Regions from separate parts of the Micromonospora sp. NPDC052213 genome, predicted to be linked through region 4. Evidence: riboswitches for the same ligand, from Rfam matches in the RefSeq annotation. Region 4 holds a riboswitch; each other region holds the start of a gene.
What was found. Region 4 has a riboswitch for cyclic di-AMP ahead of AB0L34_RS17980 (hypothetical protein). Riboswitches for the same ligand answer to the same signal wherever they lie in the genome.
Positions count from the first base shown of each region.

Region 1: linked by a shared signal. The riboswitch ahead of AB0L34_RS31555 (NlpC/P60 family protein) and the one ahead of AB0L34_RS17980 (hypothetical protein) in region 4 are both predicted to bind cyclic di-AMP.
Region 2: linked by a shared signal. The riboswitch ahead of AB0L34_RS16625 (C39 family peptidase) and the one ahead of AB0L34_RS17980 (hypothetical protein) in region 4 are both predicted to bind cyclic di-AMP.
Region 3: linked by a shared signal. The riboswitch ahead of AB0L34_RS15885 (hypothetical protein) and the one ahead of AB0L34_RS17980 (hypothetical protein) in region 4 are both predicted to bind cyclic di-AMP.

Region 1 covers NZ_JBFAVI010000236.1:3,216-7,991, reverse strand. Annotated here, with positions in the region: partial or broken gene AB0L34_RS31565 (pyridoxamine 5'-phosphate oxidase family protein) at 1-112, opposite strand, end outside; gene dcd (dCTP deaminase) at 191-769, shown strand; gene AB0L34_RS31555 (NlpC/P60 family protein) at 841-1,881, opposite strand; cyclic di-AMP (ydaO/yuaA leader) riboswitch at 1,894-2,030, opposite strand; gene AB0L34_RS31550 (peptidoglycan recognition family protein) at 2,270-4,291, shown strand; gene AB0L34_RS31545 (NlpC/P60 family protein) at 4,386-4,776, opposite strand, start outside.
Region 2 covers NZ_JBFAVI010000059.1:27,464-32,239, reverse strand. Annotated here, with positions in the region: gene AB0L34_RS16640 (acyltransferase) at 1-449, shown strand, start outside; gene AB0L34_RS16635 (hypothetical protein) at 637-1,095, shown strand; gene AB0L34_RS16630 (hypothetical protein) at 1,313-2,116, shown strand; cyclic di-AMP (ydaO/yuaA leader) riboswitch at 2,405-2,546, shown strand; gene AB0L34_RS16625 (C39 family peptidase) at 2,767-3,612, shown strand; gene AB0L34_RS16620 (alpha/beta hydrolase) at 3,721-4,464, shown strand; gene AB0L34_RS16615 (CDP-glycerol glycerophosphotransferase family protein) at 4,484-4,776, opposite strand, start outside.
Region 3 covers NZ_JBFAVI010000055.1:7,889-12,664, forward strand. Annotated here, with positions in the region: gene AB0L34_RS15875 (AAA family ATPase) at 1-1,168, shown strand, start outside; gene AB0L34_RS15880 (cation diffusion facilitator family transporter) at 1,260-2,177, shown strand; cyclic di-AMP (ydaO/yuaA leader) riboswitch at 2,331-2,462, shown strand; gene AB0L34_RS15885 (hypothetical protein) at 2,476-3,537, shown strand; gene AB0L34_RS15890 (SRPBCC family protein) at 3,689-4,156, opposite strand; gene AB0L34_RS15895 (hypothetical protein) at 4,234-4,383, shown strand; gene AB0L34_RS15900 (STAS domain-containing protein) at 4,419-4,776, opposite strand, start outside.
Region 4 covers NZ_JBFAVI010000068.1:860-5,635, reverse strand. Annotated here, with positions in the region: gene AB0L34_RS17990 (MarR family winged helix-turn-helix transcriptional regulator) at 1-35, opposite strand, end outside; gene AB0L34_RS17985 (carbonic anhydrase) at 242-1,027, shown strand; gene AB0L34_RS17980 (hypothetical protein) at 1,238-2,257, opposite strand; cyclic di-AMP (ydaO/yuaA leader) riboswitch at 2,261-2,392, opposite strand; gene AB0L34_RS17975 (YibE/F family protein) at 2,559-3,902, opposite strand; gene AB0L34_RS17970 (hypothetical protein) at 4,319-4,776, shown strand, end outside.

The DNA.
Region 1 (4,776 bases), on a different contig from region 4:
CGGCGCGGACGGTGGCCAGGTAGCCGAAGCCCGGCCCGTACTGCTGCATGAGGGAGCGGATCCCGTCGGCGAGGCGGGGCTCGTCGGCGGCGAATTCGGACCAGGAAGCCATGCCGACATTCTATCGAACACGTGTACGAACAGGTAGTCCGACACGCAGGTCACGCACATCGCTCGCTAAGGTGGTGCGATGCTGCTCTCCGACCGCGACCTGGTCTCCGAGATCAAGGCGGGCACGCTCGCGCTGGAGCCGTTCGAGCCCACGCTGGTGCAACCGTCCAGCATCGACGTCCGCCTGGACAAGCTCTTCCGGGTCTTCAACAACCATCTCTACACCCACATCGACCCGGCGATGCAGCAGGACGACCTGACGTCGATGGTCGAGGTGCCCGAGGGCGAGCCGTTCGTGCTGCACCCGGGCGAGTTCGTGCTCGCCTCGACGCTGGAGGTGATCTCCCTCGGCGACCAGCTCGCCGGGCGGCTGGAGGGCAAGTCGAGCCTGGGACGGCTCGGCCTGCTCACCCACTCCACCGCGGGCTTCATCGACCCGGGCTTCTCCGGCCACGTGACGCTGGAGCTGTCCAACGTGGCCAACCTGCCCATCACCCTCTGGCCGGGCATGAAGATCGGTCAGCTCTGCATCTTCCGGCTCTCGTCGCCGGCCGAGCACCCGTACGGCTCGGCCGTCTACGGCTCGCGCTACCAGGGGCAGCGCGGCCCGACCCCGAGCCGCTCCTGGCAGCACTGGCGCACCTGGCCGACCCGCTGACCCGACGGTCGCCGTGAGGCGCGGGCCCTTCCGCCACCGGGTGCGTCAGGAAGGGCCCGTTCCTCACCCGCTCAGCCGGGGCGGCCGTAACTGTGGATCGGGCCGTCGTCGACCTTCTTCATCTTCACCGGCACCCCGGCTCGGGAGGCGTGCACCACCCAGCCCCCGCCGACGTACATGCCGACGTGGTGCAGGTCGCTGTAGTAGAAGACCAGGTCTCCCGGGCGCAGCTCGCCCCGGGTGACGGTCGCGGTGACCCGGCGCTGCTGCGCGGCGTTGTGCGGCAGCGAGACCCCGGCCTTCGCCCAGGCGGCGAGCATCAGGCCCGAGCAGTCGTACGCGTTCGGGCCCTCGGCGCCCCAGACGTAGGGCTTGCCGATCTGGGCGCAGGCGAACTTGACCGCGGTGCCGGCCCCGCCACCCGGGTAGCTGGCCGGGCAGGGGGCGGGGCGCAGCGAACCGCCGCCGCCGCTGCCGTAGATCCGCAGCCGCAGCTTCTGCAGCCGGTCGATCTCGGCGTTGATCTGCTTCTTCTTCGCGGCGAGCTGGGCCTCCGTCCGGCCGAGTTGGACGACCATCTCGTCGAGCGGGGCCTTCTTCTCGGCCAGTCGGTCGCGCAACTCGGCGACCTGCCGCACGTCCTGCTGCTGGTGCTGGGCGAACCGGTCGAGCAGTTCGAGCTGGCCGACCATCTGGTCGGGCGAGCGGCTGCCCAGCAGGGCGTTGACGGCGGAGACGTTCTCGCCCTTGTAGGCGCGGACGGCCAGCGCGCTGACCTCCTCCATCGCCTGCTCGACCTGCCGTTCCAGGGGCTTGATCTGCTTGGCGAGGGCGTCGGCCTGCCTGCGTTTGGCGGCCAGGTCCTGGCGGGTGGCGTTGTGCCGTTCGATGATCGGTTCGAGCTTGTTCCAGTCCTCGTCGATCTGGCGCTCGATCTCGGCGACCGTCGGTTCGGCGTGGGCCGCCGTGGCGCCGCCGGTCAGGACGACGGCGAACGCGGCCAGGGCGGCGAGGGCGGTGGTGCAGCGGTACCAGCGTGGGCGCGGCGCAGCCGTCGTCGGGCCGGCGGGTGCCGACCGTGCCGACGGTGGCCGCGGGGCATGGTGTGCCACCGGGCTCCGTACTCCTTCTTCCCGTACCGCCTACCGGGTTAGCTGACGGGTTCGGGCGGGAAGGGGACGCCCTACCGCAGGTGCTGCGGATTCACCCCGGGGTACCTGGGTCCCCGGCTCGCTCGGGAGCGACTCGGCGGTGTCGGACCGTTACCGCCCCGGTTGGGCGGACTGTCGCCGGCCGACGAATGACCAGAGTAGAGACGGTCGTTATCGATCCGCAACCCATCGAGCCGTGACACACCGTATTCGTGCCGGCCGGTGGGAGCGAGTACCTCCGGCGACGAAATTTTCCTTCTTCGGTAAGTGACGCATGGAAAGGTATTGACCGGAGGTGGCGCCCGGGGCGAAGGTGGCCCCACATTCGCCCGTCCGACCTGGGGGTCTGATGCACCTGTCAGCGACATCGAGGAGCAGACGCGTCCTGCTGGCCGCCGCCGTGGCGGCCGCCCTGGCGGCGACGCCGCTCACCGCCGCCGGAACCGCCGCCGCCGCATCGACGACCGACCGGCAGCAGCAGTACGCCGCCGCGGCCGCGGAGTACGGCGTGCCGGAGAGCGTCCTGCTCGGAGTCTCCTACCTGCAGTCCCGCTGGGACACCAACGCCGGAACGCCGAGCACCAGCGGCGGCTTCGGACCGATGCACCTCACCGACGCGGAGTACGTCGCCGCACTGCCCGGGGGCACCCACCACGACGAGGGCACCGAGGACCCGCGGGGCGACGACTCCCGCCCGTCCCTGGCCGAGGCGCACGAGCCGCCGGCCGCCCAGCCTCCCGCCGAAGCCTCGCTGCGGACGCTCGACGCCGCCGCCGGGCTGACCGGCGCCAGCGAGGAGGCGCTGCGCACGGACGCCACGGCCAACATCCGGGGCGGCGCGGCGCTGCTGGCCGCGTACCAGAAGGAGATCGGCGCCCCGGTCGGCGCCGACACGGACCCGGCGGCCTGGTACGGCGCCGTGGCCCGGTACTCCGGCGCGGACAGCGCCGACGCCGCGGCGGCCTTCGCCAACGAGGTGTACGCCACCATCGGCGCCGGCGACAGCCGGCTGACCGACGACGGGCACCGGGTCACCCTCCCCGCCAGCGCGGTGCAGCCGGAACGCTCCTGGCTCGACCGGCTGGGCCTGCGCAAGGTCGCCCGGCCCGACGGGCTGGAGTGCCCCGACACGATCTCCTGCGAGTGGATCCCGGCGCCCTACGCCCAGTACGGCCCGACCGTGGGTGACTACGGCAACCACGACCTCGCCGACCGGCCGGCCCAGCAGAAGATCGAGTACATCGTCATCCACGACACCGAGGGCTACTTCGGGCCCAGCGTCAACCTGGTCAAGGACCCGAGGCGGGTGGGCTGGCACTACACCCTGCGCTCGGTGGACGGCCACATCGCCCAGCACATCAAGACCAAGAACGTCGGCTGGCACGCCGGCAACTGGTACGTGAACGCCAAGTCCATCGGCCTGGAGCACGAGGGCTTCGCGGGGCACGGCACCTGGTACACCGAGGCGATGTACCGCACCTCCGCCAAGCTGGTCCGCCATCTGGCGCTGCGGTACAACATCCCGCTGGACCGGCAGCACATCATCGGTCACGACAACGTCCCCGGCACCGTCGCCTCGACCGTGCGCGGCATGCACTGGGACCCGGGCCCGTACTGGGACTGGTCGCACTACTTCGACCTGCTCAAGGCGCCGTTCACGTCGACCGGCACGCCGCACACGGGGCTGGTCACCATCGACCCGGACTTCGCCACCAACCAGCCGCAGTTCACCGGCTGCAACCGGCAGCCGCCCGGCGTGCCGAACCCGCCCCCGCCGGTGGCTCCCTGCCCGCTGCGCGGCTCGTCCGCGGTGATCCTGCACAGCGCGCCGAGCCACGACGCGCCGCTGGTCAACGACATCGCGCTGCGGCCCGACGGCACCCCGAACACCATGTACATCTCCGACCACGGCGCCCGGGCCTCCGCCGGGCAGACGTACGCCCTGGCCGAGGTGCGGGGGGACTGGACCGCGATCTGGTACCTCGGCCAGAAGGCGTGGTTCCACAACCCCGCCTCGAAGCCGACCGCGAAGTGGTCCGTCGGCTTCGTGGTGACCCCGAAGGACGGCAGGGCCACCATCCCGGTCTACGGCCGGGCGTACCCGGAGCAGGCCGCCTACCCGGCCGGCGTGCCCTACCAGCCGATCTCCCCGCTCCAGTACACCCTCTCGGCCGGCCAGCGGTACGCCGTCGGCACGGTGCTCCCCGGCGAGTACTACCGGGCCGTCACGTTCGACGGGTCGTCGCCGGGTGACTGGACGGTGATCCGCGGCGAGAACAGGTACGTGCAGGTCCAGTTCGGCCACCGGGTCATGTACGTCAACCTGGACGACGTGAACGTGCTGCCCTCCGCGTTGGGGGCGCCCCAGTAACCCACCGCTCGCCCGGACCGGCGCAGGCCGTCCCCGAGCACGACGAGGGCCCCTGGTCTACCCGACCGGGGGCCCTTCCGTGCGTGGTGCGGGATCAGCCGGGCCTACGGAACCCGGCCACCGGCATCGTGTTGATGCTGGAGACGTTGACCGGCTTGCCGGCCCGGGGCGCGTGCACCATCTTGTCGTTGCCGAGATAGAGGCCGACGTGGTGCAGGTCGGTGAAGAAGAACACCAGGTCACCGGGGCGCGCCTCGGAGCGCGGGATGGCCTTGCCCTCGTTCCACTGCGCACCGGTGAAGTGCGTCAGGTGGATGCCCGCCGCCTTGTAGGCGTACTGGGTCAGGCCCGAGCAGTCGAACGAGTTGGGCCCGGTGGCGCCCCAGACGTACGGGTCGCCGACCTGGGCGCAGGCGGTCTTGATGGCGGTCCGGGCCGCCTCGCTGACCACGCCGTTGATGGTCGGGCACTTCTCCGTCTTGACG
Region 2 (4,776 bases), on a different contig from region 4:
CGGCGGCGGACGCGGACGTGCGCGGGCGGCGGTCGCCGTGGCGGTCCCGGCCGATGATCTGGCTCGGCGAGGTCTCCTTCGCCTTCTACCTGGTGCACGTGCTGGTGATGGTGACCGTGCTCCGGCTCACCGGCGACTGGGGCGTCGGGTACCGCGGCTGGTGGGGGCTGGCCGCGGTGCTCGGTTTCCTGCTGGTCAACCTGGCCCTCGCCGGAGCGTTGCACCGCTTCGTCGAGACGCCGATGATGCGGCTGCTCGGCCCGCGCCGCCCGGCCCGGGCGACGCCGCCGGTCGAGGGTGTGGCCGCCGGACGGCAGCGACCGCCGGCCGTGCCGGGGGAGCGGGGGCGCGTCGTGCCGCGCCCCCGGCACCCCGAGCCGGAGGCGGACCACCGACCGGCGTACGTCGAGTCCCGTGCGCCCGCCGGACGGCCGCGCCCCCGGGCGTAGGACGACCGCGTCCATCGGCGCAGGTCGACCAACCGGACGGCCGGACCACCCGTCCACCCTGGTCCGTGCGGTCCGGGGTGGACGGCCGGACGCGCAGCGCACCGGGCCGGAGGGCCGCCGAGGCCGCCGTGCACGGGACACGCCCGGCGGCGATGCGGACCGGCGGCATCGGCGGTAGCGTGGTCGCGTGCTTCCCGTCGCGCTCACCTGTCCCCTGTGGTGGGTGGCGCGGTGGGCCGCGCGGCTGCTGACCGGCCTCGCCGTCGCGGTCGCGTTCGCCGTCGGCGCCGGGGCCCTTCCCGCCGCCGCCTCGGCCCAGGCCGGAGTGCCGTCGACCGACACCTGGGCACCCCCGGCTCACGCCTGGGCGCCCCCGGCCCCGGCGCTCCCCGTCACGCTGGCACCCGCCGACCCGCCCGTGGCCGTCGCCGACCACCACGTCGTCGCCGCCGGTGCCACCGCCGTCGACCGGGCCACCGCCGTCGACCGGGCCGCCGCCGTCGACCGGGCCGCCGCCGGCCCCGGCCGACCCGCCGCTCCGGCCGACCCGGGCGCAGCCGCCGGGGCCGTCACCGCCGGCCCGGTCCCCGCGCCGGTCGGGCACACCCCGGGGACGGTCGGCCCCCGGGGCCCACCGCACGTCTGATCCGCACCGCCCCGCGGGGCACGCGCGCCCCGCGACCGCACCCGCCGCAACGGCGCAGGAAGGGCCCCTTCCGCCATCGCAGGCGTTGACGAAGGTGCCCGTCCTCCGCTCTCCACCACCCGCACCCGTCCCGGCGGCGGGACGTGGCACCGCCGCGCCCGCCACCCGGCGCCGCGTGCGCCCCGCTGCCGCACTCGCTCCCCGTGAGGTGCCGACCATGGAGACCGTCGTCTACCAGTTCCTGATCGAGGTGCCGCGGGCCGCCGCCATCTGGTCCGCCCTGCTCCTGCTGGCCCTGACCGTGCTCGCCGTGCTGGTCGCCCGCCCCGAGCGGGTCCGTCCCGCCGACGAGCCGGTCGCCCCGCCCGCGGCCGACCCTGCGGCGGAGGCCGCCGACCTGCGCCGCTACGCCGAGGAGGTGGCCGTCGCGGCGGGCCGGGCCGCCCGCACCGCCCGGCGGCGGCGGGCCGACTGGCTCGCCGCGCAGGAGGAGGCCGACCGGGCCTGGCGGGCGTACGACGAGGCGGAGACCGCCGCCCGCCGCTTCACCGGGGCCGCCGCCCTGCCCGCCCCGCGCACCCCGCGCACGCCCGCCGAGTACGCCGCCCGCGAGCGCTGGCTGCACCAGGCGGCGGTGGCGGCCCACTGGCGCGGCGACCTCTCCACCCGCCAACTCCGCGAGGTGTTCGGCCGCCGGGCCGGCTGGGATCCCCGCCGCCACCCGGTCGAGCAGGAGATCGCGCTGGCCCGGGCGGTACGCGACGCGAGACGGGCCGACCACCGGGCCGCCGCCGAGCGGGAACGGTTGGCGTGGCGGGACGCCGACCTGGCCGCCGAGGCGGCGCGGGCCCTGGCCGGGGAGGCGTACGCCGCAGCGGTCCGGCTCCGGCCGGGCCGGCTCCCGGCGGCCCGGCCCGTGTCCGCCGGGCGTCGGCCCGCGCTCGCCGCGCGATGGCGGCCCGCGCGGGTGGCTGAACCGCCGGGCGTCGACCCGCGGTGGCGGCCCGCGCGGGTGGGCTGAACCGCCGGGGCAATTTCGTGACGCCGGTCATAGCGGTGCCGAACCGGTCATCCGGCACGGCCCGGCCGATTCCCGCCGACGATTCCGCGCCGATGTCCGCCGCTCGTCCGGTTGTCGACGCAAGGTGCGTCGGGAAACGGTCGTCCCATTGAGTCGCGTCAGTGCCGAACTGACCGCAAAAAAAGTCTCCCGATCAAGGTTTAAGCAGGTGGGAGCGGGTTGGCAGGGCGCGGGCCGGCCAGTAGTGTCGGCCCGTCCGGTGCGGTACCCGATCGCAAGAGGCGACGCCGCGCCGACCCGCCTAATCGTGAACAGGCGAGCCGGGGACCCAGTGCAACATCGGGGTGAATCCGCGGGCCACGGCCCGCGGTAGGGCGTTCTTCCCGCCCGAATCCGTCAGCTAACCCGGTCGGCGGCGTCGGAAGGAGTTCCATCCCCGTGCAGCACCCACCCGCCCCCCGGCCGTTCCGGCGCCTCCACGGCGCCGCGGTGCCCGCGCTCGCCCGACCGCACGCCGCGAGCTGACCCACCGGTCACCGCCCGTCGCCCGGCATCCCGGGCGCATCCCCTGAGTGGTCCACCACCGCCGGACGCCGTCCGCGCGGTCGGTCCCCCCTGCGCGGACCGGCGGCCGCTCACCCCCCGAGCCCGTGGAGGAAACCGTGAAGCACCACCTCAAGCGACAGCTCCGTCGCCTCACGTCCGAGCGTCCGTACCAGGTGGCCGCCGCGTCGGCCGCGGCGCTCGTGCTCGCGTCGGGCACCGGCGCGCTGCTGGCCGGCACCGACGAGGCGCCCGCCGCCGCACAGGCCCCGGTGGCCGTTAGCGAGCTGCGGGACGGCACCGTCGCCTCGCGCGGCGACGCCCGCGTCGCGGCGGCCCCGTCGACCGGCGCCCCGGCCGCGTCCAGCGCCGCTCCGTCGGCCAGCGCCACCAGCGCCGCCCCGAACCCGGACCTGACCCGCAAGCCGGAGCCGCCGAAGCCGCCGAAGGCGAAGTCGCTGGACTACGACTACCAGGCCCAGACCACCTTCTACAACTGCGGTCCGGCCGCCGTCCGGCACGCCCTCAGCGCCGCCGGCATCGCGCGCAGCCAGGCCGCCCTCGGCGCCCAGCTCGGCACCGACGAGATGGGCACCGACTCGGCCGAGGACACCACCCGGGTGCTGAACGCGACGGTGAAGGGTGACCCGTACCGGACCCGGATGATCCCGGGCGGTGCCGCGACCCCGGCGCAGATGGACCAGCTCCAGGCCGACGTGGTCGCCGCCATCACGGACGGGCGGGGCGTCGTGGTGAACGTCGCCGGCAGCGCCACCGACACCGACGGCGGCTGGCACTCGTTCCCCGGCGGCCACTACATCGCCGTCGTCGGCTACCAGGACGAGGGCCGGCTGGTGAAGATCGCCGACTCGGCGAACCCCGCGACCGCCTCGTACTGGATGTCCACCATCGCCCTGGCGAACTGGGCCGCCACCCGCGGCTACTCCGCCTGAGCAAGACACCCGTCGGGCGTCGGCTCCCCACCCCGGGAGCCGGCGCCCGATGTCGTCTCCGGGTCACGGACCTCGCCGGGGCGTACGGCGGGTGGCACACTGCGGCCTATGGCCGATGAATCGGGTGACCGGGACGGCCGGCGCGTCCTGCTGCTGCTGCACGGCATGGGCGCGACCGGGGACGTGTGGCTGCCCTGGGCGCCGCTGCTGGAACGCCGGTGGGCGGGGCGGTGGCTGGCACCGGACCTCGCCGGCCACGGCTGGTCGCCGCCGCTGCCGGCGTACTCGTTCGCCGGGCTGGCCGACCGGATCGCCGCGGGGCTCGCGGCGGGGGACCGGCTCGTCGTGCTGGGGCACTCCCTCGGCGGCGTGGTCGGGCTGGCGCTGGCCGCCCGCCGCGCCGGGCTGCCGGTCGACGCCGTGGTCGGGCTCGGCATCAAGGCCGTCTGGTCCCCGGCCGAGCTGGCGAAGGCCGGGGAGCTGGCCGCCCGACCGGTGACCTGGTTCGCCAGCCGGGACGAGGCGGCCCGCCGGTACCTGCGGGTGGCCGGCCTGACCGGGCTCTTCGCGCCGGACCACCCCGTGGTCGAGGCCGGGCTGCGGCAGGTCGACGGCCGCTGGCGGCTGGCGATGGACCCCGCCGCGTTCGGGGTGGGGGAGCCGGACCTGCCGACCCTGCTGGCGGCGACGGACGTGCCGGTGCTGCTGGCCCGCGGCGAGCACGACCCCATGGTCACCGACGCCCAGCTCAAGGAGCTGGGCGTGCCGGTCGCCACCCTGCCCGGCCTGGGCCACAACGCCCACGTCGAGGCCCCCGAGGCCGTCCTGGAGCTGGTCGACCCGTACCGCTGACCCGCCGGATGCCGGCCGGTCAGGTGGTGGCGGAGAGGGTCGCCTCGTCCGGCTCGACCGGCAGGCCGGTCCCGCCGACGGCGCGCGGCGTCGGCGGGTTCCAGTCCGCGTCGAGCTGCCGCCGCGCGGCGTCCAGGAACGCCTCGGCGTACGACTCGGCCGGGAAGTCGCCCAGGTAGCGGCTCCGGGTGGCCCAGCGGGCGGCGGCGAGCGGGTCGGTGTCGAGCAGCGCGGCCAGCACCTCGTCCACGTTGGACATGTCGCGGCGCAGTACGTACCCCGAGCCGGCCAGCGGGAACCGCTCGGCGAACC
Region 3 (4,776 bases), on a different contig from region 4:
CCGGCTGGACCGCCGCGAGCTGGACGCCATCCGGGAGCGGGCGATGCCCCGGGGCGCCCGCCGCAACGAGGTGCGCCGCGCCGGCTTCGACGGCGTCTTCGCCGCGCTCTGGGCGCAGGCCCGTCGGCTGGGCATCGGCCGGCTGCCCGAGCAGCGCGCGTTCGAGGACGAGATCGCCGAGCGGCCGGAGTTCCGGGAGTTCCTCAAGGCGTGGTGGCCCCGGCTGCACCCCCGGCACGTGCTGGGCTGGCTGGCCCGCCCCGACCGGCTGCGCCGGTACGCGGGCGGGATCCTCTCCGGCGCCGAGATCCGGCTGCTGACCGACGCCTACCGGAGCCTGGACCGCGCCGGGCTGACGATCGCCGACATCGCGCTGCTGGACGAGCTGGACGCGCTGCTCGGCAAGCCGATGAAGCCGGCCCGGCCGAAGCGGGACCCGTTCCAGCTGGCCGGCGGGGTCCGCGAGCTGAGCACGTTCGCCGACCGGCAGCGCGCGGCCCGCGAGGCGGCGCGGCAGCGCCCGGAGGACTACCGGGAGTACGCGCACGTCGTGGTCGACGAGTCGCAGGACGTCTCGCCGATGCAGTGGCGCATGATCGGCCGGCGCGGACGGCTGGCCTCGTGGACGGTGGTGGGCGACCCGGCGCAGACGGCGTGGACCGGCGACCCGGAGGAGCTGACCCGCGCCCGGGACCAGGCGCTGGGCCGGCGCAAGCGGCACCACTTCACCCTGACCACGAACTACCGCAACTCGGCGGAGATCTTCGCGGTGGCGGCGGCCGAGATCCGCCGGCTGCACCCGGACCTCCCGCTGCCCAGGGCGGTGCGCTCCACCGGCGTCGACCCGGTCGAGCTGGTGGTGCCGCCGGCGGAGCTGGAGACCGCCGTGGTGACGGCGGCCACGGCGCTGCTGGCCGAGGTGGAGGGCACCGTGGGCGTGATCACCCCGGTGCCCCGCCGGGACGAGGTGGCCGGGTGGCTGGGCGGGCTGGGCGCGCCGCGCCTGCAGGTGGTGACCAGCCTGGAGGCCAAGGGCATGGAGTACGACGGCGTGGTCCTGGTCGCCCCGGGCGAGATCCGGGCCGACCCGGGTTCGGGCGTACGGACGCTCTACGTCGCGCTGTCGCGGGCCACCCAGCGGCTGACCACCGTCGACCCGACCGGCTGAGTCGTCCCGGCCGCCGCCGGCAGTCACTTGCACATATTGCGATGTGAGCATAGATTGAACCGGGTCCGGACGGGTGACGGAAGGTGGGCGCGTGGGCGCAGGTCATGACCACCACCACGGGTCGGTCGCGAATGCCGCGCACCGCCACCGGGGCCGCCTCTGGGCGGCGTTCGCGCTGCTCGGCGCCCTGATGGTGGTGGAGGCGGTGGCCGCCTTCCGCACCGGCTCGCTGGCTCTGCTGAGCGACGCCGGGCACATGTTCACCGACGTGCTCGGCATCGGCATGGCACTCGCGGCGATCACCGCGACCCGGCGCGCCGGCGCGGACCCGCAGCGCACCTTCGGCCTCTACCGGCTGGAGGTGCTGGCCGCCCTGGCCAACGCCGTGCTGCTCTCCGGCGTCGCGGTCTACGTGGTCGTCGAGGCCGTACGCCGGTTCGGCGACCCGCCGGAGGTGCTCGCCGGCCCGATGCTCGCGGTCGCCGTGCTCGGCCTGCTCGCCAACGTGGCCGCCTTCGCCCTGCTGCGGTCCGGGGCGAAGGAGAGCATCAACATGCAGGGCGCGTACCTGGAGGTGCTGGGCGACCTGCTGGGCTCACTCGGCGTGATCGGCGCGGCCCTGCTGATCGCCGTCACCGACTGGTGGTGGGCGGACCCGCTGGTCGCGGTGGCGATCGGGATGTTCATCCTGCCCCGCACCTGGCGGCTCGGACGCGCCGCGCTGCGCATCCTGGTGCAGGCCGCGCCGGAGCACCTCGAGGTCACCAGGGTGCACGACCGGCTGGCCGCCGTGCCCGGCGTGGCCGAGGTGCACGACCTGCACGTCTGGACGCTGACCTCCGGGATGGAGGTGGCCTCGGCACACCTGACCATGGAGCCCGGCGCCGAGGTCGGCGCGGTGCTCACCGCGGCCCGGACGGCCCTGCACGAGGACTTCCAGATCGAGCACGCGACGTTGCAGATCGAGCCGGGGGCGTCTCCCGGGGCCTGCGGGTCGGTTGAGTGGTAATGAGCACAGCCTTAAATCTGGGAGAGTATTGTTGACTTATGTCGGATTTGACGGTAAGCGGACAGGCACCCTCGGTCACGTGCGCTGCACCAGTCACACCGGCACCGGTAGGCTCGGTTCCGGCCTCCGCCAGGCGGCACCCACCGGTGCCGGCGGTGGCCGCCGCCTAATCGCCCGGCGGGGCGAACCGGGGAACCATGTTCGTGGGGTGCATCCGCGTCAGCGGTAGGGATCTTCCGTCCCGAACCCGTCAGCTAACCCGGTCGGCGGCTGACGGAAGGACACGTGTATGCCAGTGATGGCACCTGTACGACGACGCGCCGCCCGGTTGGCGGCCCTGATCGCCGTGACGCTCGCCCTCGGCGCCGCGGTCGCCCCGGTCACCACCGCTCCCGCGGCGGCCGCCTCCCGGGCCGGCCTGCTCGCCGCGGCCCCCGGCCAGGACCAGGAGGGCGGCACGCCCGCCCTGCGGGCCCAGCTCGAAGCCGCCAGCAAGGGCTACCTGGACGCCAAGCGGGCGCTGGACACGTCGGTCAAGCGGCAGCAGCAGCTCGCCGCGCAGCTCAAGACGACCGAGAGCGAGCTGACCGAGCGGAGCAACAAGGTCGGCGAGATCGCCGGAGTGGCCTACCGGACCGGCCGGCTGGGGGTGGCGTCCGCCCTGCTCAACAGCAGCTCGCCGGACGGCTTCATGGACCGGGCCGCCGCCCTCGACGCGGTGGCCGCCAACGAGGACCGGGCGCTCCGCGAGCTCCAGGAGACCCGGGACCAGGCCACCCGCACCAAGCTCGCCCTGGACGGCGAGATCCGGGAACAGCGCAAGCAGGTCACGGTGATGGCCAAGCGCAAGGAGCAGGCGGAGCGGGCGCTGACGGTCGCCAACCGGTCGCAGGCAAGCGGCGGCGGGCCGGGCGGCAGCTCCACCGCGACGGCGAAGCCGGCCCCACGCAACTCCGACGGGTCCTGGCCGTCCGAGTCGTGCAGCGTCAACGACCCCACCCCCGCCGACGGCTGCATCACCCCGCGCACCCTGCACGCGCTCAACCAGGCCAAGGCGGCCGGCTTCACCCGCTACGTCTCCTGCTACCGCCCCGGCGGCTCCGGCGAGCACCCCAAGGGCCGGGCCTGCGACTTCGCGGCGCAGAAGAGCGGGTTCGGCGGCGACGCCACCGGCGGCGACAGGACGTACGGCAACAACCTGGCGACGTACTTCGTCAAGAACGCCGACCGGCTCGCCGTGCTCTACGTGATCTGGTACAGGCAGATCTGGCTGCCCAGCAGCGGCTGGAAGTCGTACAGCGGGGCCAACGGCGACCCGTCCAGCGACCACACCAACCACGTGCACCTGTCGGTCTACTGACGCCCGGCCCCGGTGACCCGCTCGCGGGTCACCGGGGCGTCCGTCGCCGCCACGTCGCCGCCAGCGCGACCTGGACGGCGAAGCCGACCGCCTTCCCGCCGCCACCTCCCGGCCGACGGCCGGGGGACTCGCCGTGTCGTCGATGCCCGGCTCAGCCGGGCGGTGACTCCGGCGGGTGCCCGCCCAGGGCGACGCCGAGCCGGGCAGCCAGCCCCAGGTGGGCGGCGCGCGCCTGGCGGAAGGCGTAGCCGAAGAGCGGAACCGGCGCGGCAAGGGTGATCTCGACGTCGATCCGGACCACGCCGTCCGGCTCGGCCCGCAGTAGGGTCCGGTTGCGCACCGTGGTGGCCGGCCACTGCCGGGCCACGGTGACGATCTCGTCCGGCCCGTCGACCAGGACGTCGGCCCGGTAGGTGACCGGCAGGCGCAGCGGCCCGACGGCCAGCCGGTCGGTGATGAGGTAGCTGGCCCGCGCGCCGCGACGGGGCGACACCCGGCGGACCCGGACGATCAGCGGGTGCAGGTCCTGCTGCCGGGCCGGGTCCGCGAGCAACCCCGCGGCGTCGGCGAGCGAGCAGCGCGCCTGGACGGTGTAGCTGAAGGAATCCCGCCTGATCACGCCGTCTCCCCACCGTCGCCGTCGCCCGATCGTCGCGCACCGGCGGCGCGCTGGCAACGGTGTGCCGCTCCGCGCGGATGCCGGCCGTCGACCCGCCCGGCCGGTCGTCGACAGGTGCAGCCGGGCAGCGACCTGCCCTGCTGGCCGACGGCTACGCCTCCGGGACGGCGATCCGCGCGGTCACCGAGGCAGCCGACATCAATCTGTCGAGCCTCGGCGACGACTGACGCCACCGGGTCACCGGCGGGACCCTGCCGGCGGGTCAGGCGCCGGGGAGGACCTCGGGAGCGGGCGCGCCGGCGTAGTAGGGCTCGGGGGCGCCGAAGAGGCCGAGCAGGCCGGTCACCCAGAGCTGCCGGTGCACGAACCGGCTCGGCTCGGTGACGACGAGCTTGACGCCGCTCACCTCGGCGGTCTGGAAGCCGGCGACCATCGCGCTGATGCCGACGGAGTCGATGAAGGTGACGAGCCTCATGTTGAGCTCGATCCGGCTGGGGTGCCCCTTGGCCAGGACCTCGGCGATCGCCTCGCGCACCTCGTATGCGGTGTCGACGTCGATCTCGCCCCGGGGGGCGATCTCGATGACACCACCGGGCATAACCGACTTCACGATCGACAGG
Region 4 (4,776 bases):
TTCCGGGTGCTCCCGTTCTCCCCTGTCGTCGCCATGTCGTCATCGTATGGCGCGCCTTTCGGGTTTCCGCCGCGCCCTCGTGCGGGAGGCCCGCCCGACGTCCGCAGCCGGGCGCGAACATATGAAATGCATATCACGCATCCCTTGACGTACCTTCGAGTGCGTGTGACCGTGGGGACTGCCCGCGTCCAGCGTCGGCCGGGATGACCAGGTCGTTCACGTGAGGGGCGAGGTGAGGGAGATGAGTCGTCCCGGATCTCCCGGCGCGCAGCCGGGCCCGGAGTGGAATCCGTCGGAGCCGGCACCGGGGGGCTCGACCGCCGTGCGGGACGCCCTCCCCACTCCCGGCGACCCGGAGCAGGCGTTCGCCGAGTTGCAGGCCGGCAACCGCCGGTTCGTCACCGGCACCCCACGCCACCCCAACCAGGACGCCGGGCATCGTGCCGCGGTCGCGGACGGGCAGCACCCGTTCGCGGTGATCGTCGGCTGCTCCGACTCCCGGCTCGCTGCGGAGATCATCTTCGACCGCGGCCTCGGCGACCTCTTCGTGGTGCGCACCGCCGGGCACACGGTCGGCCCCGAGGTGCTGGGCAGCGTCGAGTACGCCGTGACGGTCCTGCGCACGCCGCTGGTGGTGGTCCTCGGGCACGACTCCTGCGGGGCCGTCCAGGCGGCCCGCGCGGCGGACACCACCGGCACGCCCCCGGCCGGGCACCTGTGCGCCGTGGTGGACGCCGTGGTGCCCAGCCTGCGCCGCGCCGCCGCCGAGGGCGTGGACGACATCGACCGGATCGTCGACATCCACATCGCGCAGACCGTCGAGGCGATGCTGGACAGGTCGGCCGTGCTCGCCGCCGAGGTGGCCGCCGGGCGCTGCGCCGTCGTGGGCATGTCGTACCGGCTGGCCGCCGGCGAGGCGCGGGCGGTCACCGCCGTGCCCGGCGAGGCGCGGAGGGTCGCCGCCGCGCCCACCGGGCCGGGCGCGGTCGACGGGGCACAGCCGGCCGCCAGCGCCGCCCTCGCCTGACCGGTTCCCGCGCTCGCCCGCCCCGGCCCGGCCGCCCGACGCCCGCTCACGAGGGCCACAAGCGCCGCCGACGAGGGCTACAGACGCCCGGCGACGAGGGCCACAGACGCCGGCAGGGCACGGGCGACCACCGGCCGTGGACGCCGACACGGCGACAGACGCCGACAGGGCCGCCCCGCGACTGCGGGGCGGCCCTGTCGTTGGCTGCCGTCAGAGCAGCGACACGTGCACGTGGTCCGTATGGTTCGACGGGCCGCTGTAGGACTTCCAGCCGGTCGCCGGGAACCAGATCTGCCGGTTCCAGATCACGTAGTAGATGCCGAGCCGGTCGGCGTTGCGGACCAGGAACGCGGTCAGGTTGTTGCCGTACATGTAGGTGTCGTCGTTGTGCCAGGGGGCGAAGCCGCTCCGCTGCAGCGACCAGTCGCAGGCCCGGCCCTTCGGATGCTCGTACGGCCCGCCGGAGCGGTAACAGCCGACGAAGCGGTTGAAGCCGGCCCGCTTGACCTCCTTGTACATGTGCAGCGTGCGCGCGGTGATGCAGCCGGAGGTGGTGGGGTCGTTCTCGGTGCAGGACAGGGGCTTCCAGTCGCCGTCGGCAGTACGACCCGGTGCCATCCGGGCCACCGGCGAGGTGGCGACCACCTTGCCGCTGGTCAGGCCCCTGCCGCCGACCAGTGCGAGCGCCTTCTCCGCCTCGCGCTTGCCGCGGGCCATCTCGTTGGTCAGCTTCGTCTGCTCGCGAACCTCGGCGTCGAGCGCCAGCTTGGCCTGCTCGGCGCGGTTCTTGACCGCGTTCACCTCGGCGAGCTTCTTGGAGTTGACCAGGTTCAGCTCGTCGAGGGCGGCGGCGCGCTTGACGAACGAGTCGGGGCTGGCGGTGTCCAGCAGCATCGACACCGCGCCGATCCGCCCGGTCCGGTAGGACTGGGCGGCGATCTGGCTCACCTGCGGGGCCAGCGCTGCCAGGTCGGCCTGCGCCCGGTCGACCTCCAGGGCCAGTTCCAGTTGGCGCTTCTTCGACTTCGCGAGCTTCGCCTTGGCCTGGACGTAGTTGCGGTTCCGCGCCTCGATCAGGTCGTTGAGCAGCTTGGGCTCGTCGTCCCCGTGGCCGGAGGGCTGGGGCGGCGGGGTGGGTGCGGCCGCCGCCTGGAGGGGCCCGGCGAAGACGGCCAGGGCGGCGATCACGGCCACCACAGGGGTCAACCAGCGGCGTAGGGGTGCCGTCACATTTTTCCCTTCCGTCGACCGCCGACCGGGTTAGCTGACGGGTTCGGGGCGGAAGTGGCCCCTACCGCTGTCGCGGATTCACCCCACGTACCTGGGTCCCCGGCTCGCCTGGCGGCGATTGGGCGGCGGCACCGCAGGCGCCGCTGCGCGCCTTCGGCGGTGACCGGCAGCGAGGTTACCCGAGAGCCCTGCCGGGGATCTACGTCCCTAAGCCGACTAAATGCGTTATTTCGTAGCGGCGGAGGGTGACCAGTGACGCGTTTATCAGGCGGGACGTCCTGATCGGTCACGCTGAGGAGTTTCACCATGCGGTGTCCGTGCTCCCGTCGCGGTCGGGCCACCCGGCGGGGGCGGCGGAGGGGGCGTTTCCGGCGCGCGGCCCGCTGAGGGCCTCCAGCGCCTCGGAGCGGTCGGCCGCCGGCCGGGGAGCCGGCGGGGTCGGGGGTGCGCCGCGGTCGGCTGACTCGCCGCCGCGCCGGCCGGCCGTGGTCACCACGGCCGCGAGCCCGGTGGTCAGCGGCACGGCGGCGATCAGGCCCAGGGTGGCGACCGCGCTGCGGACGATCTCCTGGGCCAGGAACTCGCTGGTCAGGATCTGGCTCACCGCCCGGGAGTCGGCGGTCAGCAAAAGCAGCACCGGCAGCGAGGCCCCGGCGTACGCCAGCACGATGGTGTTCACCGTCGAGGCGATGTGCGCGCGGCCGACCCGGGTCGCCGCCCGGTACAGCTGCATCCGGGACAGCCCCGGGTTGGCGTGCGCCAGCTCGGTGACCGTCGCGGCCTGCGTCACGGTGACGTCGTCGAGCACGCCGAGCGAGCCGATGATGATCCCGGCGAGCAGCAGGCCGTGCAGGTCGACGTCGGCCTGGAACATCGACAGCGTGGTGGCGTCCTCGCTGCCGAACCCGGTCAGGTGGGTCGCCGCGGTGGCGATCGTGCCGAGTACGCCCGTCAGCACCAGGCTGCCCAGCGTGCCGAGCACGGCGACCGAGGTCTGCGCGGTCACCCCGTGCGTCAGGTAGAGCACCACGAACATGATCAGTGCCGCGCCGACGACCGCGACCAGCAGCGGTGGGCTGCCGGCGCTGATGCCGGGCAGCACGAAGGTCAGCAGGATGGCGAAGCTCGCCGCCAGGCCGGCCAGCGCCGCGAGCCCCCGCCACCGCCCGAACGCGACGATCGCGGCGGCGAACAGCACCACCAGCCAGAGCAGCGGCTTGCCGCGCTGGTGCTCGGCGATGTTGTAGGCGCTCGCCGAGGGGTCGGCGGGATCGGTGAGCTGGACCAGGACGATCTCGTCGCCGACCGCGACCGTCGGCGCCCCCGGCCCTGCCGGTACGGGCGTCTCCACCTGCTGGCCGGCGTCGGGGCCGTCGTCGACGCGCACGGTCACGGTGCCGCAGGGGCCCTCCGCGGCGCCCTCCGGCGCCTCGGGGGTGGGCGGGCACGGCTCCGTCACCACCCGGGTCACCGTGCCGTGGTGGCGGGGCGGATCGGTGCCGGGCGCGGCGTCCGGTGCGTCCCACGGCCAGAGCAGCAGGGCCGCGATCAGGGTGGCGACGAACAGGGGCACCACCGTCGCGACGAGGATCCGCCGCACCCCCGGCGGGGCGGACGGTGCGGGACGGGTGTGGTCGGCGCCCATCGAGTGTCTCCCAACGAATCCAGGGCGGGGTACGTGCCGGCGGGCCGGCCGGTTCGGCGTGCCCGGGTGACCGCCGCGGCGGATCGCCCTGGCGTGGCGGGCCGGTCACGCGCCGCGACGGCCCGGCCCGGCCGGTCGCGGTCGCTCGACACCGTCGCCCGGTCGGGGCGGCGGTGCGGACGGCGCGGAGTGCGGAGGGCCACCGGCCGAATGGTAGCCATCCCGACATCCGGCCGCAGGTCGTGAGGGCTGGTGTCGGCCGCGGGCCGTCCCGTCCGGCAACCCGGTCACCGTCCGGGCGCCGCCGGTCGACCGTCCCGTGGTGGCCGACCTGGCGGTCTCGTCCGGGGCGGATTCGCCGTCGGGTGCGCCGGTCGCCCCCGGACGCACCGGCCCCGGGGGCTACCGTGGTCGGTGTGCGGGCGGCGGCGACGGTGACGGCGGGGCGATGGGCCCGGCTGCTGCTGCTCGTCGGCACGCTGTTCGGCCTGGCCGCGATGCACACCCTCGGCCACGGCTCGCACGCCGTGGGCCATCCCGCCGAGGTCTCCGCGCACGCCGTTGCCGCGGCCGGTGCGCACGACGCTTCGCAGGCGCCGCCCCGGCACGACACCGTTGCGCCGCTCCGTCAGGACCCCGCCGCGCCGCCCCGCCACGACACCGCCGCGCCGCTCGGTCAGGACCCCGCCATCGCGTACGTCGTCCCGGCGGCGCTGTCCGGCGTCGTGGGCTGCGCGGGCGACTGCCCGCACGAGCGGTTCCTCCCGTCCGGCGGGGCGGGCGGCGAGCTGCCCTGGTGGGGCGTGTGCCTGGCGGTGCTGGGCGCGCTCGCCGCCCCGCTGCTGCTCGCCGTGCTGCTGCTGGCCGGCCTACA